3 regions of the Paenibacillus sp. 1182 genome follow, and region 3 is predicted to be linked to each of the others. Evidence: riboswitches for the same ligand, from Rfam matches in the RefSeq annotation. Region 3 holds a riboswitch; each other region holds the start of a gene.
The links. A riboswitch is a leader RNA that binds a small molecule or an ion and turns the genes downstream of it on or off. The one in region 3 is predicted to bind glycine.
Positions count from the first base shown of each region.

Region 1: it holds a riboswitch for glycine, as region 3 does, so the genes downstream of both, sdaAB (L-serine ammonia-lyase, iron-sulfur-dependent subunit beta) here and gcvT (glycine cleavage system aminomethyltransferase GcvT) in region 3, are expected to answer to the same signal.
Region 2: it holds a riboswitch for glycine, as region 3 does, so the genes downstream of both, JOD82_RS27435 (alanine/glycine:cation symporter family protein) here and gcvT (glycine cleavage system aminomethyltransferase GcvT) in region 3, are expected to answer to the same signal.

Region 1 is NZ_JAFICR010000005.1:13,171-18,761, reverse strand. It holds gene JOD82_RS11535 (DUF6359 domain-containing protein) at 21-1,625, opposite strand; glycine riboswitch at 1,841-1,956, shown strand; gene sdaAB (L-serine ammonia-lyase, iron-sulfur-dependent subunit beta) at 2,168-2,857, shown strand; gene sdaAA (L-serine ammonia-lyase, iron-sulfur-dependent, subunit alpha) at 2,847-3,746, shown strand; gene JOD82_RS11520 (Ig-like domain-containing protein) at 3,907-5,591, opposite strand, start outside.
Region 2 is NZ_JAFICR010000021.1:4,395-9,985, reverse strand. It holds gene JOD82_RS27445 (carbohydrate ABC transporter permease) at 1-603, shown strand, start outside; gene JOD82_RS27440 (iron-containing alcohol dehydrogenase) at 752-1,924, shown strand; gene JOD82_RS27435 (alanine/glycine:cation symporter family protein) at 1,982-3,400, opposite strand; glycine riboswitch at 3,560-3,654, opposite strand; glycine riboswitch at 3,673-3,749, opposite strand; gene JOD82_RS27430 (glycoside hydrolase family 1 protein) at 3,915-5,372, opposite strand; gene JOD82_RS27425 (LacI family DNA-binding transcriptional regulator) at 5,586-5,591, shown strand, end outside.
Region 3 is NZ_JAFICR010000009.1:89,041-94,631, forward strand. It holds gene ptsP (phosphoenolpyruvate--protein phosphotransferase) at 1-225, shown strand, start outside; gene gcvPB (aminomethyl-transferring glycine dehydrogenase subunit GcvPB) at 345-1,841, opposite strand; gene gcvPA (aminomethyl-transferring glycine dehydrogenase subunit GcvPA) at 1,838-3,193, opposite strand; gene gcvT (glycine cleavage system aminomethyltransferase GcvT) at 3,319-4,419, opposite strand; glycine riboswitch at 4,596-4,695, opposite strand; gene gcvH (glycine cleavage system protein GcvH) at 5,088-5,480, shown strand.

The DNA.
Region 1 (5,591 bases), on a different contig from region 3:
TGAGCTCCTGACAATATAATTTACGAAGCCGCTCCATAGGAGCCAGACTTGAATGTTCTAGGATCGTACCATTTGTAGCCTGCTGCCGGAGCAGACCAAGGCTCAGGCTGTGGTTCCGTGGACGCCGCAGGCTCTTCGAATGGCAGAAGCTTCGTTGGTTGATCCAGAGTCAAACCTGCCACATCGGACAATTTCGTGTAGTCCTGCTTCCATGCAAGCCATTGAACCGTTTGCACCAGGAAGGTTGAATCATCCACTTCTTTGAAGCCATCATATGTCTTCTTCGACTGTCCGTTTTCCTCACGCACATATTTCGGTGTAGCATCTTCTACAGGGGAAGAATCACCGATGAATGCTGCCTTGCCTTGGCCTACCTTGGAGATAGCGGCATAAGGTCCTTCCGCACGGCCCCCGCCGTTATAAACCCCCTGATCTACCGCATTACCCCATTTTTTCGTGCCTGAAGGGATGTAAGCAATGCCTTTAGCCTTGGTAGGATCAATAATAGCCAGCGTAGATCCTGCATGCATGGCAATCGAGCGCACACCCTTGGTAATACCGAAAGATTGATCTGCGGCTACAATGTCGGTAGCATTCACATCACCGAGCGCATTGTAACGGAAACGAACGCCAAAGTTGGCCGCCAGCCAATCGGAGCTTGTTAATCCTTGCATTGCCGGTGATGCAGCTTCTTCTGCAGTCATGCCTTTGGCCGGATTAGTATAGGCTCCACGACGGTAGCCATTCATAACCTCGGAGGAATCCCAACGGTTTTTGTTACGATCTGCATTATAATGATCGGAGATGAAGAAGACGCTCCCTCCGCTATTCACGTATTGCAGCAGGGCAGCCTGCTCGGATGCCTTAAAGGCAACATTCGCTTCACCAATAATGAACACATCATATTGGCGCAGCTTGTCATAGGTTATAGCCTGCTCTCCATAAGTAAAAGGAATGGGACGATTTAATGGGTCTACCGTAAAGCCTACATTACGCAGTCCATTGGCAAAGTCGGAGAAGGCGCCTTCAATGACCCAATCTGCTGCACCAGCGGTCTGTGCGTGCGTATTATCGAACAGCACCTTTTTGCCTTTTCCATCCGGCAATGTAGTACCGGGTTGACCCGGGTTGCCAGGTTCAGGTTCACCAGGTTCACCTGGTTCCCCCGGCTCGCTTCCGTTCACCAGTTCAACAGCGCTTGGGCTTTTCACTCCACCAAAATTATTGTAGGCGCCGAGTGTACCCGTCACACGGATTTTGCTGCCAATCAGCTCAGGATGGCCTGTTAGCCCAAATTGCCCTCTGTACGCGGATGTCAGCTGTACATCCAATAGATTAGACGTGCTACGTTCATTGGCCTGGTCGGCAATCAGTACGTTAAAATCATTCGCAAACGGAGAAGAAAAGTTAGCCGTTTTCGATCCGGTAGCATGTCCGACGATATAACCTTCTACCGTCACCGTACCTCCACTGCTTTGGCCCTGAAGTGCTTCAGCTACTGTCAATGCTCCCTCTGCCTTGACCTGACCGAACGGAACGAAGATCCCGATCAGCAGTGAAACGATCGCTGCTAGATGCAGCATCCCTTTTAAGCGTGAACCTGTGAACCGCAAGCCTTTTACCATACGTCAATATCCCTCCTATGATTTCCATAAATGTACTTGTCCTCTATCAGATTAGCCGCCAATCTTCTAATTCCTTCCTGATTTCATCCATAATTATGTAAACTTTAATCTTTTTTATTGGAAATGCACCTGTTTATGTAAAAATTAAACCCTGTGATTGACACCGAGCACGTCATACATTACGCTAAGAAAGACATGTAGAACGGTATACGCGAATGAAGATGACGGGAGAGTCTGTCCAGGGGGCTTACACTCTGGCGGCACCGAAGGAGCAAGACGCCAGCACCCGGCTGGCGGATAATCTCTCAGGTCCATGTATCGTCATCTGACGCAACTCTGGAGAGAGCGCAAGCCACCCAAGGGGTAAGGCGGTAAGAACACCGCACGAAACTCTCAGGTAACGAGGACAGAGATAAGGGAAACTTCCTTATCCTGTCCTTTTTTGTGCTCACATTGTGCGTCAGCATTAGGAACCGTCATAACCGCGCAAAGACGCGGAAATACCATATAGTATGGTATTAGAACATACAGGGGGCCACACCATGCGTTTCAAAGATGTATTTTCTATTATCGGCCCGGCCATGACCGGACCTTCCAGTTCACACACCGCAGGCGCGGTGCGACTCGCACGCGTTGCCCGGCACTGGCTCGGGGCGCAGCCTGACCGTGCCCGTATGACACTGTACGGCTCCTTTGCCGATACGTATAAAGGACACGGTACGGATCTGGCGCTCATCGCAGGACTGCTTAATTACGATACGGACGATCACCGGATTCCAGATGCCGAGCAATGGGCCGAGCAAGCCGGGATGACCGTGGAATTCGCCGTCAGTGGACTCCCCGCTCCTCATCCGAACACCGTCCGTTTCGAGTTGTGGAAGGGCGAGGATCAGCGCACACTGCTGGGCTCCTCCATCGGCGGCGGCAGCATCCATGTCCAGCAACTCAACGAATTCCGGGTCAATCTGACCGGGGAGCTGCCTACGCTGGTGCTTCTCCACTCGGATAAGCCCGGTACATTGGGCGCAATAACTTCAGCGCTGGGCGCGGCCCACATTAACATTGCCTATATGCACGTAGATCGCAAAGGCCGGGATGGTGAAGCACTCACCGCCATTGAAACGGACAGTTCTGCTCCAGCTGAACTGATTGCGGAACTGCGTTCTTTACCTCATATGTATGAAATTAAGATGATTAATTTGAAAAAAGGAGCTGAATCCGATGCGGTTTAGCCATCTGCATGAGATCAGCGCTTTATGCGCTGAAGAATCCACCACGATTGGCCGCTTGATGATTCAAGAGCAGGTACAAGAAACGAATACAACGGAGGAAGAAATCTTTCGCCAAATGTCTGATTATTATGAAATCATGAAGGAAGCTGTTCATCGCGGTCAGACACAAGACACCGTATCCCGCAGTGGATTGACGGGCGGCGACGGCAAGCGCCTGGCCGAGTATCTGCGGTCAGGGGAGACCTGCTCCGGTGATGCCTCCGCGCTCGCCATGGCTTATGCCCTCTCCGTGTCGGAGGTTAATGCATCTATGGGTCGCATTGTCGCCACTCCTACCGCAGGCTCATGTGGAGTTATCCCTGGTGTGTTCATCAGTGCGCAGGAACGGTTCGGCTGGGATGATGAGCATATGGTGAACGGCCTATTCGCCGCTGGAGCCATTGGCTACGTGATCGCCAACAACTCCTTCATTTCTGGCGCGGAGGGAGGCTGTCAGGCTGAGATTGGCTCAGCTATCGGGATGGCCGCTGGCGCTATGGTCGAGCTGCGCGGTGGTACGCCTGAACAAGCTGTTCACGCCGTGGGCCTCGCTCTTAAGAACACGCTCGGCCTGATTTGCGACCCCGTCGCCGGACTCGTGGAGATTCCGTGCATCGTGCGCAACGGGCTGGGAGCCGTGACTGCGCTTGCCGCAGCGGACATGGCTTTGGCGGGTGTGCGCAGCGCTATTCCGTCTGACGAAGTCATTGACGTGATGCTTGAAGTCGGCAGCGCGATGCCGTCGAAGCACCGCGAGACCGCCAAAGGCGGCTTGGCTCAGACGCCGACTGGCAAGCGTTTGACCGAATCACTTACACGCAACGCATCAATCAAGAAGAATAAGTCGTAATTTCTAAGCTTTAAACCAATTACTTCTCCTCTATAAAACAAGGCGACTACCTCTCCCCCACATTGTCCTAGGGAAAGAGAATTCGTCCTTATAAAGAAAAGAGCAAGCATATCGTCGCTGGACGTATGCTTGCTCTTTTTCTTTTTAGTCGGGTTACAGATTACTGAACGGTTACCTGTATCTTCGTCATTTTACCTGCATATTTCACAGTAATTACTGCTTTGCCTTTGCCCTGTGCCTTAATGTTACCGTCTTTGACGGTCGCCACAATAATTCTGGACGAGGACCAGACAGCCGGTTTGGAAACATCCTTCTCCGACTCATCCTTATACGTGGCTGTAGCCGTAACCTTAGCCAGCTGTCCTGCCTTCAAATTCAAGGCGACTTCGTCTGTTTGCAAATATTTAAGCGTATCAACATCTACAGGTACGCTGATGATCTTCCCGCCGAACTTCGCCTGAATGTTAGCTTTACCGTAGCTGACCGCGGTAACCTGACCCTTTTTAACAGTGGCTACCTTATAATTGGACGTTTTCCATTCAGCTTGGGTTGTAACATCCTTTTCTTTACCATCGCTCGATTTAACCACAATCGCGATGGTTTTTTGATCTCCAGATTTGAGCGATAGCGCGATTGCATCCGCTTCAATCTTTTGCGCTACGTCCACTTCTACCGTAAACGTAATGTTTTGCTTGCCATATGAAGCAGTCACAGTTGCCTTACCACTACCATTCGCTTTGATCAAACCTTCGCTAACTTCAACCACTTTTACATTGCTAGTTGTCCAGGTGGCATCCTTGGTTACATCTGTTTTTGTACCACCACTCTTAACTCCTGTTACTTTCAGCTGCTTCGTTTCCTGAGCACCAAGCGCAATTACACGCGAGTCTGTTTCCAGACGGTCTACAAGGCCCACTTGTACGTTAATTGTTAGTTTTTTGCCATTATAGGTCGCTGTAATAACCGCTTTACCAGCAGATTTACCCGTAATCGTTCCTTTGGACACAGAGGCAATATCTTCCGCGCTTGAAGCCCATTCTGCATCCTGTGTTACATCTTCCTTACGCCCATCCGCATAAGTAGCCGTCAAAGTTGCAGTATAGTCCTCATTAATATCAATCGTTGCCGTTTTGGAGGACAGAGACAGATCCCCGGGTACATTTACGGATACCGTAGCTGTAACTGTCTTGCCGCCATAAGAAGCGGTGATGGTAGCCTCACCTGTTTTATAACCTGTGACTTCCCCCGCGCTGACAAAAGCGATATCTTCATTGCTGGACTTCCACTCTGCCTTACTTGTGATATCTTCTTCCGTACCTGTTACGTACGTTGCGGTCAGCTTGAGCTTTTTGGATTCCTTGGCATTCAAGCTCAGCTTGTCCTCGCTCAAATCCAGAAATCTAGAGGTTTCGACATCTGTCTTGATCGAAACGGTCTTATCTCCATACTTAGCGGTCACCGTTGCCGAACCCGCACCGATGGCCATAATCGTTCCTTTATTCACCGTTGCAATTTTTTCATCGCTTGATGCCCAAGTAGCTTTATCCGTGATATCCGTTACTGTTCCATCCGGGTAAACAGCAGAAACCTGTATTTTTTTAGATTCATCCAGACGGAGAAAAATATTGGATTCGCTGGCTTTCAGCTTATTCGTTTGATCGACATCCACCGAAATCGTAGCGGACATCGTGCCATATTTACCTATAATTGTCGCCTTTCCCGCGCTATAGCCGGTAATCGTGCCTTTCAGTACATCCGCCACAGCTGCATTGCTGGAGCTCCACTCAGCGGACTCTGTCACGTCCTGTACCGATCCATCCGGGAACGTCGCTGAAAGTTTAACCT
Region 2 (5,591 bases), on a different contig from region 3:
GTAGCCGGTTCTGTTACCTTATTGGTTCTGTTTTTCGATTCACTGGCAGGTTTTGCATTCGCCAAGTTTGATTTTCCGGGCAAAAAAGTGCTATTTATCGTTCTGCTAGCTACCATGATGGTCCCTTCACAACTTTCGCTTGTCCCCTCCTTTGTCATGATGGCCGCCTTTGGATGGGTAGGTACGTTCAAAGCGCTTATTATCCCGGGGATGGTAAATGCCTTCGGCATTTTCTGGATTCGTCAATATGCGGAAGAATCCATTCCAAAGGAGCTGCTGGATGCGGGGCGGATGGACGGATGCAGCTTTTTTCGACTGTACTTGAATGTAGCACTGCCTATTCTACGTCCTGCGTTCGCTTTTCTCGGCGCGTTTACCTTTATAGGAGCCTGGAATGATTATTTATGGCCGCTAATCGTCTTAACGGATGAGCGTAAATTCACGCTCCAGATTGCACTGTCACAGTTAAACGGGATTTACAATACGGATTATGCGATGGTCATTGCGGGCACCCTGCTTGCTGTACTGCCACTTATTATTTTGTTTCTTTTCATTAGCCGCCAGTTTATTTCCGATCTTGCCGCTGGTGCGGTCAAAGATTAGATTCACTTGAATTCCCTTATTCATTTCATGTATAATAGTTAATCGTCATTTCAAATAGCTTACATGGTAAAGTTAGGTATTCAACAGGCAATCAGGTTAAGCGATTTACGATTTGAACATGAACTATGAACTGAGGGGAACTTTCCAGATGAACAAATTCACATATTATAACCCCACCAAATTAATATTTGGAGACAATCAAATTGAAGAACTGCAGCAGGAGCTGCTGAATTACGGCAAAAATATTTTACTGATATACGGAGGCGGAAGTGTCAAGCGAAATGGTCTGTATGACCAGGTATTAAACGCGTTAGAGCCGCTACATCTTAACATTCATGAATTGTCCGGCGTAGAGCCGAATCCGCGCTTGTCTACCGTTAAGAAGGGCATCGACATTTGCCGAAATGAAAACATCGACTTCTTACTTGCAGTAGGCGGCGGAAGCGTTATTGATTGCACCAAAGCCATCGCAGCAGGGGCTAAATATGACGGCGATGTGTGGGATATTATCAACAAAAAGCACATGCCGACCGAGGCTCTACCATTCGGCACCATCCTCACACTCGCCGCCACCGGTTCAGAAATGAATCCGGATTCTGTCATCACCAACTGGGAAACGAACGAAAAATACGTATGGGGCAGCGCGGTGACGCATCCGAAGTTTTCGATTCTGGACCCAAAAAACACCTTCTCTGTGCCACGTGATCAGACGGTATATGGCATGGTGGATATGATGAGCCATGTATTTGAACAGTATTTTCACAATGTTAAAAATACACCGTTGCAAGATCGTATGTGCTTTTCCGTGCTGCAAACCGTAATCGAAACTGCACCTAAGCTGTTGGAGGATTTGCACAACTACGAGCATCGCGAAACGATTTTATATGCCGGAACGATTGCTCTTAACGGAACACTGCAAATGGGCTACTTCGGGGACTGGGCTTCGCATACGATTGAACATGCATTATCTGCTGTATATGATATTCCTCATGCTGGCGGTCTGGCGATCCTATTCCCCAACTGGATGAGACATACGGTGGATCAGGATGCTGCACGCATGAAACGGCTGATGCTCAGCATGTTTGACTTAGACACCGTAGATAAAACAGATAGAGAAATCGCTTTGGAGGGTATTGACCGTCTTAGTGCATTCTGGACAAGTCTCGGTGCCCCTTCCACCCTGGCCGATTACAATATTAATGATGAGCAATTGGAAAAAATCGCAACCATTGCAGCCCGTGAAATGGAATATGGAGGCTTCGGTAATTATAAAAAGCTGAATCAAGAAGATATTTTAGCTATTTTGCGTGCATCGTTATAACATTCAAAAGGGAGTGTCCTCAAGCCTGTGATGGCTGAGAGCACTCCCTTTTGAAATTTATGAATTAACCGTTTGTCCCTTTTCTTCTACTTGAATAGCTGCCCCTACACTGGCACCTGCAAGAATGCCCTTTTTCTTACTAGAATTCAGAGAATCCATATAGGTTCGGGTTTCTGCAACGACAATGCCTGATAAGCCGAGCAGTGCAATCAGGTTCGGGAAAGCCATCATTGCGTTAAAGATATCTGCCAGCAGCCAAATCGCATCCAGTTTAATGAACGCGCCCCCGCCAACGAGTAGAATGAACAGATAACGGTATGGCTTAATCCACTTGACCCCAAGCAAATATTCAACACAGCGTTCCCCGTAATAGTTCCAGCCGAGCATGGTGGTGAACGCGAACATAATCAGAATAATTGTGAGCAGTTCTGCCCCCAGCGGGAATGCGCTGGAAAATGCTTGCTGAGTCATCAGACCCGCATCGGTAGGCCCGCTCCACACACCGCTAACCAGTAGCGTCAACCCGGTCATCACACAAATAACCATCGTATCAATAAACACGCCTGTCATGGAAATCAACCCTTGCTCCGCAGGCCATTTGGTTTTGGCAGCTGCGGCTGCAATCGGTGCGCTCCCCAATCCGGCCTCATTGGCAAAAATACCTCTGGCTACCCCACTTCGCATCGCCAGCATAATCGTAGCTCCGGCAAATCCGCCCGTTGCAGATGTAGTTGAAAATGCCGAATGGAGCACCAGCGCAATTGCGGCAGGAAGCTGGTCAGCAAACCGAATCAGTACGATGAGACAGATCAGTACGTACAAGCCTGTTTTAAAAGGAACGACCTTCGTCGATACCTTGGCAATGCTTTTGAGTCCTCCAATAGTAACCAGTCCAGTAAGGATAGCTATAATCAGTGCCGTTACAATGGGCGGAACGCCAAAACTGTTTTCCGTCGAAGATACAATCGCTTTGACCTGCGGAAACGTTCCAATCCCGAACAACGCCACCAGCATGCCCGAAAAAGCAAACAGCATCGCCAGCGGTTTAAAACGACGTCCTAGACCTTTCTCAATATAATACATCGGGCCGCCGGAAAATTGTCCATTCCGATCCTTCACCCGGTATTTTACTGCAAGTACACCTTCCGCATATTTCGTCGCCATCCCAAAAAAGGCTGCAACGACCATCCAGAACAAGGCACCCGGCCCGCCCAGCTTAATGGCTGTCGCTACGCCGACAATACTTCCTGTGCCAACTGTAGCCGCTAGCGCCGTACTCAAAGCCGCAAAACTACTTACATCCCCGCTGCCTTCATTCGGGGCCTTACCGATCAGCTTGATCGCCAGGGGCAGGCGGAATACCTGCAACATTTTCAGACGTATGGTCAGCCACAACCCCGTTCCCATGACAAGAATGATGAGAGGCGCCCCCCATATCCAACTGCTAATCGCTTCTAACACATGTACCAAATTCATTTCAACCCGCTCCTCCAGCATATTAGAAAACAAAAAAGAGTCAAATCAGCTGATTCGACTCCTGGAGAGGTTAAAGGCACGAAAAAATACAACCATCTTGTGCAGGTTTCTGCCTCTAATAGCTCATAAAAAAGCCTAGGGCATTCCCTGTCACAGGTTATTCGCGTCTCTGTCCTTTTGCCTGAGAGTTTAAGCAGATGTTCTCTGCGGTGCACCTTCGGCGCCCAATTAAGGGTCTCTCCAGAGTTCTGTCCGTTTACGGTCCCCGCTTGTGGCTGTAAACAGCCTAAGCACCTGAGAGTTTTGCCCCTTCGGTCGGAACTTTCGTTCCATCTCCCGCAAACATCAACCAGACATATGAAATTTTTATTCATTATACAGAAAACTTTCAGCTTATTACAAGTGAAAAGTTTGTGAAGCCCTCTGAAATATTATTATGTCTATCAAAAAAGCGGGTACAGCAGATTGCATCCTTAGGATGTCCTCTGCTATACCCGCCCGAGACGATATGAAATTACAATTCTTCACCATTGGTTGCTATCACATTTTTATACCAGTTAAAAGAGTCTTTTTTGGAGCGTTTGAGCGTTCCGTTACCGTCATCATCCAGATCAACGTAAATAAATCCGTAGCGCTTGGACATTTCGGAAGTAGACATGCTCACAAGGTCGATAGGGCCCCAGTTGGTGTAACCAATCAGATCAACACCGTCGGCAATCGCTTCCTTCATTTGGACAATATGCTGACGCAAGTAATCAATGCGATACGTGTCATGCACAGAGCCGTCCTCTTCCACCTTATCATATGCACCCAAGCCATTTTCCACGATGAACAGAGGCTTTTGATAGCGATCATAAAACGTATTCAGTGTAACACGCAGGCCGATCGGATCGATCTGCCATCCCCAGTCGGAGGACTGCAGATACGGATTTTTCACGCCGCCAATCAGGTTTCCTGCTGCTTTCTCGCCTTCTGGACCTGCCGATACGGTCAAGGTCATGTAGTAGCTAAATGAGATAAAATCAACCGTATTATTTTTCAAAATTTCGTCATCGCCGGGTTCTGTCTGGATCACAATATTATTTTCTTCAAAATAACGATTCATATAGTTGGAATATTCCCCACGGGCATGCACATCCGTAAAGAATAGGTTCATCTGATTTTCATGCTGGGCTTTCAGTATATCCGCTGGGTTACACGTATGTGGATAGCTTTCTATACGTGCCAACATACAGCCGATCTGAGCACCCGGGATGATCTCATGTCCCCGTTTGGTTGCCAGTGCACTAGCTACAAATTGATGATGCAATGCTTGATATATCGCTTGCTGTTTGTTTTCTACACGGTCAATAACCACACCGCCACCGGTGAACGGACTCATGGTCATTACATTGATTTCATTAAAGGTCAGCCAGTATTTTACTTTATCCTTATAGCGTGTAAACACCGTTTCGGCATAATTGACGTAATGCTGTATGACTTCACGACCCAGCCAGCCATTATACTTCTGAGTCAGACCTAGCGGTGTTTCATAATGTGACAATGTTACCAAGGGCTCAATATTATATTTGCGCAGCTCATCAAATACATTGTCGTAGAATTGCAATCCTGCTTCATTCGGCTCGTGATCATAGCCATTCGGGAAAATCCGCGACCAGTGGATGGACATACGAAATACTTTAAAGCCCATTTCAGCGAACAATGCAATATCTTCTTTGTAGTGGTGGTAAAAGTCCACACCTTCACGTTTTGGGAAACGGGCATTGACTTTGCCTGCCAAAATGTCTTCGAGTCGCTCGGACGAAATCTCTATAGCGTGATCGTTCTTACGTTCCGCTTTGGGTACATAAGCAATCATGTCTGCGCTGGACAAGCCTTTTCCATCTACGTCAAAAGCACCTTCCAATTGGTTGGCTGCAGTTGCCCCGCCCCACAAGAAGTTTTTCGGAAATCCTTTTAGCATCTTCGTCATGGTATAAAGACCTCTTTCCGTATATAAGATTTTTACTTTGGCCTAAGTAATCCCATCAAATGCTGCAAATGTGAATCCATACCTAACGGTAACCGTTCTCCTTTGAAATGCATTGACAGATGCTTTAAAATAGATGTAATGCCCTCATAAGCATCCTAATTGTTGTAACGCGTTTCATGTCAAGTATTTTTTTCTTATGTGAGGAGAAGCACCATGTCG
Region 3 (5,591 bases):
CGTTGGGTTGGTATGTGTGGCGAAATGGCAGGAGATACAACAGCAATTCCGTTGCTGCTGGGTCTCGGACTTGATGAGTTCAGTATGAGCGCCACTTCCATTCTGCCAGCACGTAGTCAAATTTCCAAGTTGTCCCGTGCGGACATGGAAAAACTGGCTACAAAAGCTCTGGACATGCAAACAGCAGAACAGGTTGTTGAATTGGTTCAAAGCATCGAAGGCTAAGGAAGGGTATTACATTTCAAAGGTTATATCTTTTTCCAACAAAAAATTGCTGTGTACATACAGCAGCCGGTATCTAATTAGATACCGGCTTTTTTGCATCCTTTAAGTAGAATTTGTTTTCAACTGCATGAGCAATTCAGTACAGGTTTGCGGGCTGCAGTAGTTTCGTCCAATCGTGTGACTGGAGTAGTATATGGTGCATTGAGCACCAGCTCAGGGTTCTCTTCTGCTTCCCGCGCAATATGAATCATAGTGTCGACAAAAGCATCAAGTGTTTCCTTACTTTCTGTTTCCGTGGGCTCGATCATGATGCACTCCTCTACATTCAGCGGGAAGTAAATTGTAGGTGGATGGTAGCCGAAATCAAGCAGACGTTTGGCTACATCAAGCGTGCGCACTCCAAATTTTTTCAAGCCTCGCCCTGACATCACGAATTCGTGTTTGCAATGTCCAGGGTAGGGCAGATCAAAATATGGAGCGAGCCGATGCATCATGTAATTGGCATTGAGTACAGCACATTCCGATACACGCTTTAAGCCATCAGGACCGTAGCTACGGATATAGGCATAGGCACGGACGAGAATACCGAAGTTCCCGTAAAAGGCTTTAACCCGTCCAATAGAATCTCCCTGTTCCCGGTCCCAGTGGTACACCCCCTGTGGATCCCGTGCGACAAGCGGCTTGGGCAAATAAGGGATGAGCCGTTGCTTTACGCCGACAGGCCCAGCGCCGGGGCCACCGCCACCATGCGGGGTACTCATCGTTTTGTGCAAATTGAGATGCACTACATCGAAGCCCATATCTCCGGGACGGGTAATCCCCATGATGGCGTTGGAGTTCGCCCCGTCATAGTAGAGCAGACCCCCCGCGTCATGCACGATGGCAGCAATGTCAGTGATTTGCTTCTCGAACAGCCCAAGCGTGTTCGGGTTGGTCAGCATGAGCGCAGCAGTGTCGTTGCCTACGGCTTGACGCAGCGCATCCAGATCCACTAGCCCCTCAGGGGTGGAAGGAAGGGTGACTGTTTCGAAGCCTGCGACGGTTGCACTGGCGGGGTTCGTTCCGTGCGACGAATCCGGCACGAGCACCTTGGTACGTCGCTCACTACGTGCTTCGTGGTATGAGCGAATCATCATCAGCCCGGTCCATTCGCCATGGGCGCCCGCGGCGGGCTGAAGCGTGACGGCATCCATGCCAGTTAACGCAGCCAAATCATTTTGGAGCGTATGCAGCAACTCCATGGCACCCTGGATGCTCTCCTCGGGCTGATATGGATGGATTTTGGCGAAGCCTGTATATCGGGCGACATCCTCATTCACCTTCGGATTGTATTTCATCGTACAGGAGCCGAGCGGATAAAATCCATTGTCCACGCCAAAATTGCGCCGGGACAAGGCGGTATAATGCCGAATAACGTCTACTTCGGATACCTCGGGTAATGCTGCAGGTTCGCTGCGCAGCGTATAGTCTGGCAAAAGCTCTGCCACCGGGCGACGGGGAACGTCGCACTCGGGAAGGGAATAGGCGATGCGACCCGGACGGCTCAATTCAAAAATGAGCGCTTGATCGTGTTCCTTTAACAGCTCTTGTTTCTGATCCTGTCCGGTATGTGTCATAGCAATCCCCCCAAGGTGTGCACAAATTGGTCAATCTCTTCTTTGGTTCTTTGCTCCGTCACGGCAATCAACATGTGACCAGCAAGTTCCTCATAGTCCCGGCCCAAATCGTAGCCAGCGATAAATCCAGCAGCTAGCAGCTCGGCCTGGAGTCTGCTCATATCTGTACCCTCAGGCAGTCTCAGGGCAAACTCGTTAAAGGTCGGTGCGTTAAACGAGGCAGTTACGCCCTTCAAGCTCAGCAATTGCTCTAAAGCATACCGGCTTTTATGCAAATTTAGCTCGGCTACTTCCTTGATCCCCTGTCTACCCATAACAGACAAGTATACAGATGCAGATAAAGCTAGCAACGCTTGATTGGAACAAATGTTAGAGGTGGCCTTTTCGCGGCGGATATGCTGTTCGCGCGCTTGCAAGGTCAGCACGAAGCCGCGTTTACCATTGCGATCAGTGGTCTGACCCACAATACGGCCGGGGATACGGCGCATATGTGCCTGAGAAACGGCAAAGTATCCACAGGTCGGACCGCCGAGAGAAGAGGAGATGCCAAGTGGCTGCGCGTCTCCTACCACAATATCCGCGCCCTGTTTGCCGGGTGTCTCCAGCAAGCCAAGTGCCAGTGGGTTGGCACTGACGACCAAAAGACCTTTGTGTGCATGGATGAGGTCAGCCATCGGCTGTAGATTTTCCACGGCTCCGAAAAAGTTGGGGCTTTGGACCAAAACAGCCGCGGTCTGTTCCGATACGGCCGCCGCTAACGCATCAGCATCCGTTACACCGTCCGAACAGCCGATCTCCACGATGTCCAAATTCAATCCGCGTGCATAGGTTGCCAATACCTGACGTGCCTCTGGATGGACGGACCTCGATACGATAAGCTGTTTACGGCGGGTAGCTGCGGCGGACAGTGAGCCCGCTTCCGCCAGTGCAGTCGCTCCGTCGTACATGCTGGCATTAGCTACAGCCATGCCCGTCAATTCGCAAATATACGACTGAAATTCGAAAATGGCTTGTAGCTCGCCTTGGCTTACTTCCGGCTGATAGGGGGTGTAGGCTGTATAGAATTCCGAGCGTGAAGTGATGTGCTGGATGACCGACGGAATATGATGATCATAAATTCCTGCGCCAAGAAAGCTGGCATGTGTGTCTGTATTGGCGTTGTGTCCAGCCAGCTCGGCCAAGTGGCGGGTTAAGGCTTTCTCATCGAGTCGAGAAGAAAGAGGGAGTTCCCCTTGATATCGAATGGCCTCTGGAATGTCACTGAATAAATCATCAATGGATGATACACCCACCACACGCAGCATTTCGGTTTGATCTTGTTCAGTCATAGGGAGATAACGATGCTGCTTCATAGGTTCTGGCTCCTTTCGAAAAGCAAAATTTTAAATCGTAATTAGCTAATAAAAAAGTGTGAGCTGAAAAACCCGGAAGTTCATATCTGACATGTTTGCTTTATTGGAATGAAGAGAGTTTAAGATTAGCGCGGGCGTTTATAAAAGGGTGCTGCCACTACCTCGGCACGCAGGCGTTTGCCACGAATCTCAACCTCCAGCGGTGTGGAGAGGGCACTAAAACGACTGTCCACCAAGGCGAGGCCCAGATTACGCTTCAAGGTGGGCGACTGAGTCCCCGTTGTGACCTCACCGATGCGTTGTCCTTCTGCGAATACCGGATAATGGGCGCGTGGGATGCCGCGATCAATCATTTCCAGCCCGATCAATTTACGAGGAATCCCTTGATCTTTCTGACGTTGCAGTGCTTCTCTACCGATAAAATCTCCTTTATTCAGCTTGACGAAGTACCCTAGACCGGCTTCAAGTGGTGAAATCGTGGCAGATAGCTCCTGTCCGTACAGCGGCAACCGAGCCTCAAAGCGTAGTGTATCCCGAGCACCAAGTCCAGCGGGAATCAGCCCATACGACTCACCGGAACGAAGCAAACCCTCCCATACGGCGGGTGCTTCCGCAGCAGGTACATAAAATTCAAAACCGTCTTCGCCCGTATATCCGGTTCGTGAGACGAGTGCTTTTGCTCCGAACAATGGCACGTTCTCATGAAAGTGGAAAGATGCCAGATTCGTAATATCCGTATCTGCCACGGCTGCGGCAATACGTGCTGCTTCCGGTCCCTGCAATGCCAGCAATGCTATTGAATCAGACACATTCTCCATGTGAACGGATGCAGGCACATGACGAAGTAACCAATCCCAATCCTTATCAATGTTGGAGGCGTTCACAACGAGCATGTAGCGCTCCGGTCCTTTGCAGTAAATAAGCAGGTCGTCTACTACACCTCCATCGGGGTAACACAGGAGTGAATATTGTGCCTGACCTGGTTCCAACTGGCTGACATCATTCGTGGTCACCCTTTGTAGAAAAGCTTCGGCCTCTTTGCCTTCAACCAAAAACTCACCCATATGCGATACATCGAATAAACCCGCACGTTGCCGGACGGCCTCATGCTCCTTTTGGATACCGCTAAACTGAACGGGGAGCTCCCAGCCGCCAAAGTCAATACAACGAACCCCAGACTGCGTCCCGTAGGACGAATATAGCGGTGTTTTTCGCAAATTAGTCATGTTTCCACTCCTATCCGGTGTGATCGGCAAAACAAAAAAGACAGGCCGAAAAAAACGTATAGACAGCAGTCTATACTCTTTTTTCAGCTCTGTCCTTGATACCAGAAAGTTACCCCGGTATGTACCGGGTTTCCTCTTGGGTGATCCGCTCCAATAGCGAATGCTCTCCAGAGATGCGTCCGGCAGAGGTCCTTTTGCCTGAGAGATTCACCTGCAATGCAGGCTTACTCCTTCGGCGCTACCTTCGGGATCAGCAGTATATTACCTGGCTTTGCAGATAACAACTTGATCCGATTCGCGTGCACAACTGTCTCACAAGCGGCAACAGCTATGCGAATCTTTTTGGCAGTCTCTCCCTCTGCGTTCATCCGCGTTTGCAGTTGTCGGGTGTTTCCCAAAGTATTTGCTATAACCCATTAATACGCAAATTCATTCAAAATGTCAATAAAAATGTCATCAAAAACAATAGAAAAAACATTTAATATATAAATAAGGATATGTAAGCGTTTGTTATAAATTATTATATTTTTATATAGAGCGCTATAGGAGGTGATATGAAGTATTTTTGTTAGTATTATTGACATGAGTGTTCGTATTGTCATAATCTTAACCTGTCTAATACAGGTGAGCAAATGCGATTTTATTCATATGGAAGTGAGGGGAACAGAATGGGTGAAGTGAAGCAGCAACTTTGGTATACAGACGAACATGAGTGGGTTCAGCGGACAGAGAATGGAACGGTGCGGATTGGTATTACAGACTTTGCACAGCACCAACTGGGTGATATTGTTTTTGTAGAATTACCTGAGGCGGGAGTAACGATTGAGCAGGGAGCGGAGATCGGTACGATTGAATCGGTGAAGACGGTATCCGACCTTTTTGCTCCGGTGACGGGAACCATATTAAAAGTGAATGAAGCGCTGGAAGGTACACCTGAGCTAGTGAATGAATCTCCATATGACAAAGGTTGGATGGTAGAAGTAGAGATGGATAAAGATGTGGAGGAATCATTGGGCAAACTACTGTCGGCGGATCAGTATGAGCAGTTGATTTCGGAGTAATAAATAGAGCAATGCAGCATGAAATAATAGCGTGTTATTCGGAATTTTATATTGATTTTTAATTGAATAAGAGCATCGTTAGTTTGCTCGATTTTTGTATAAAATAGTCGC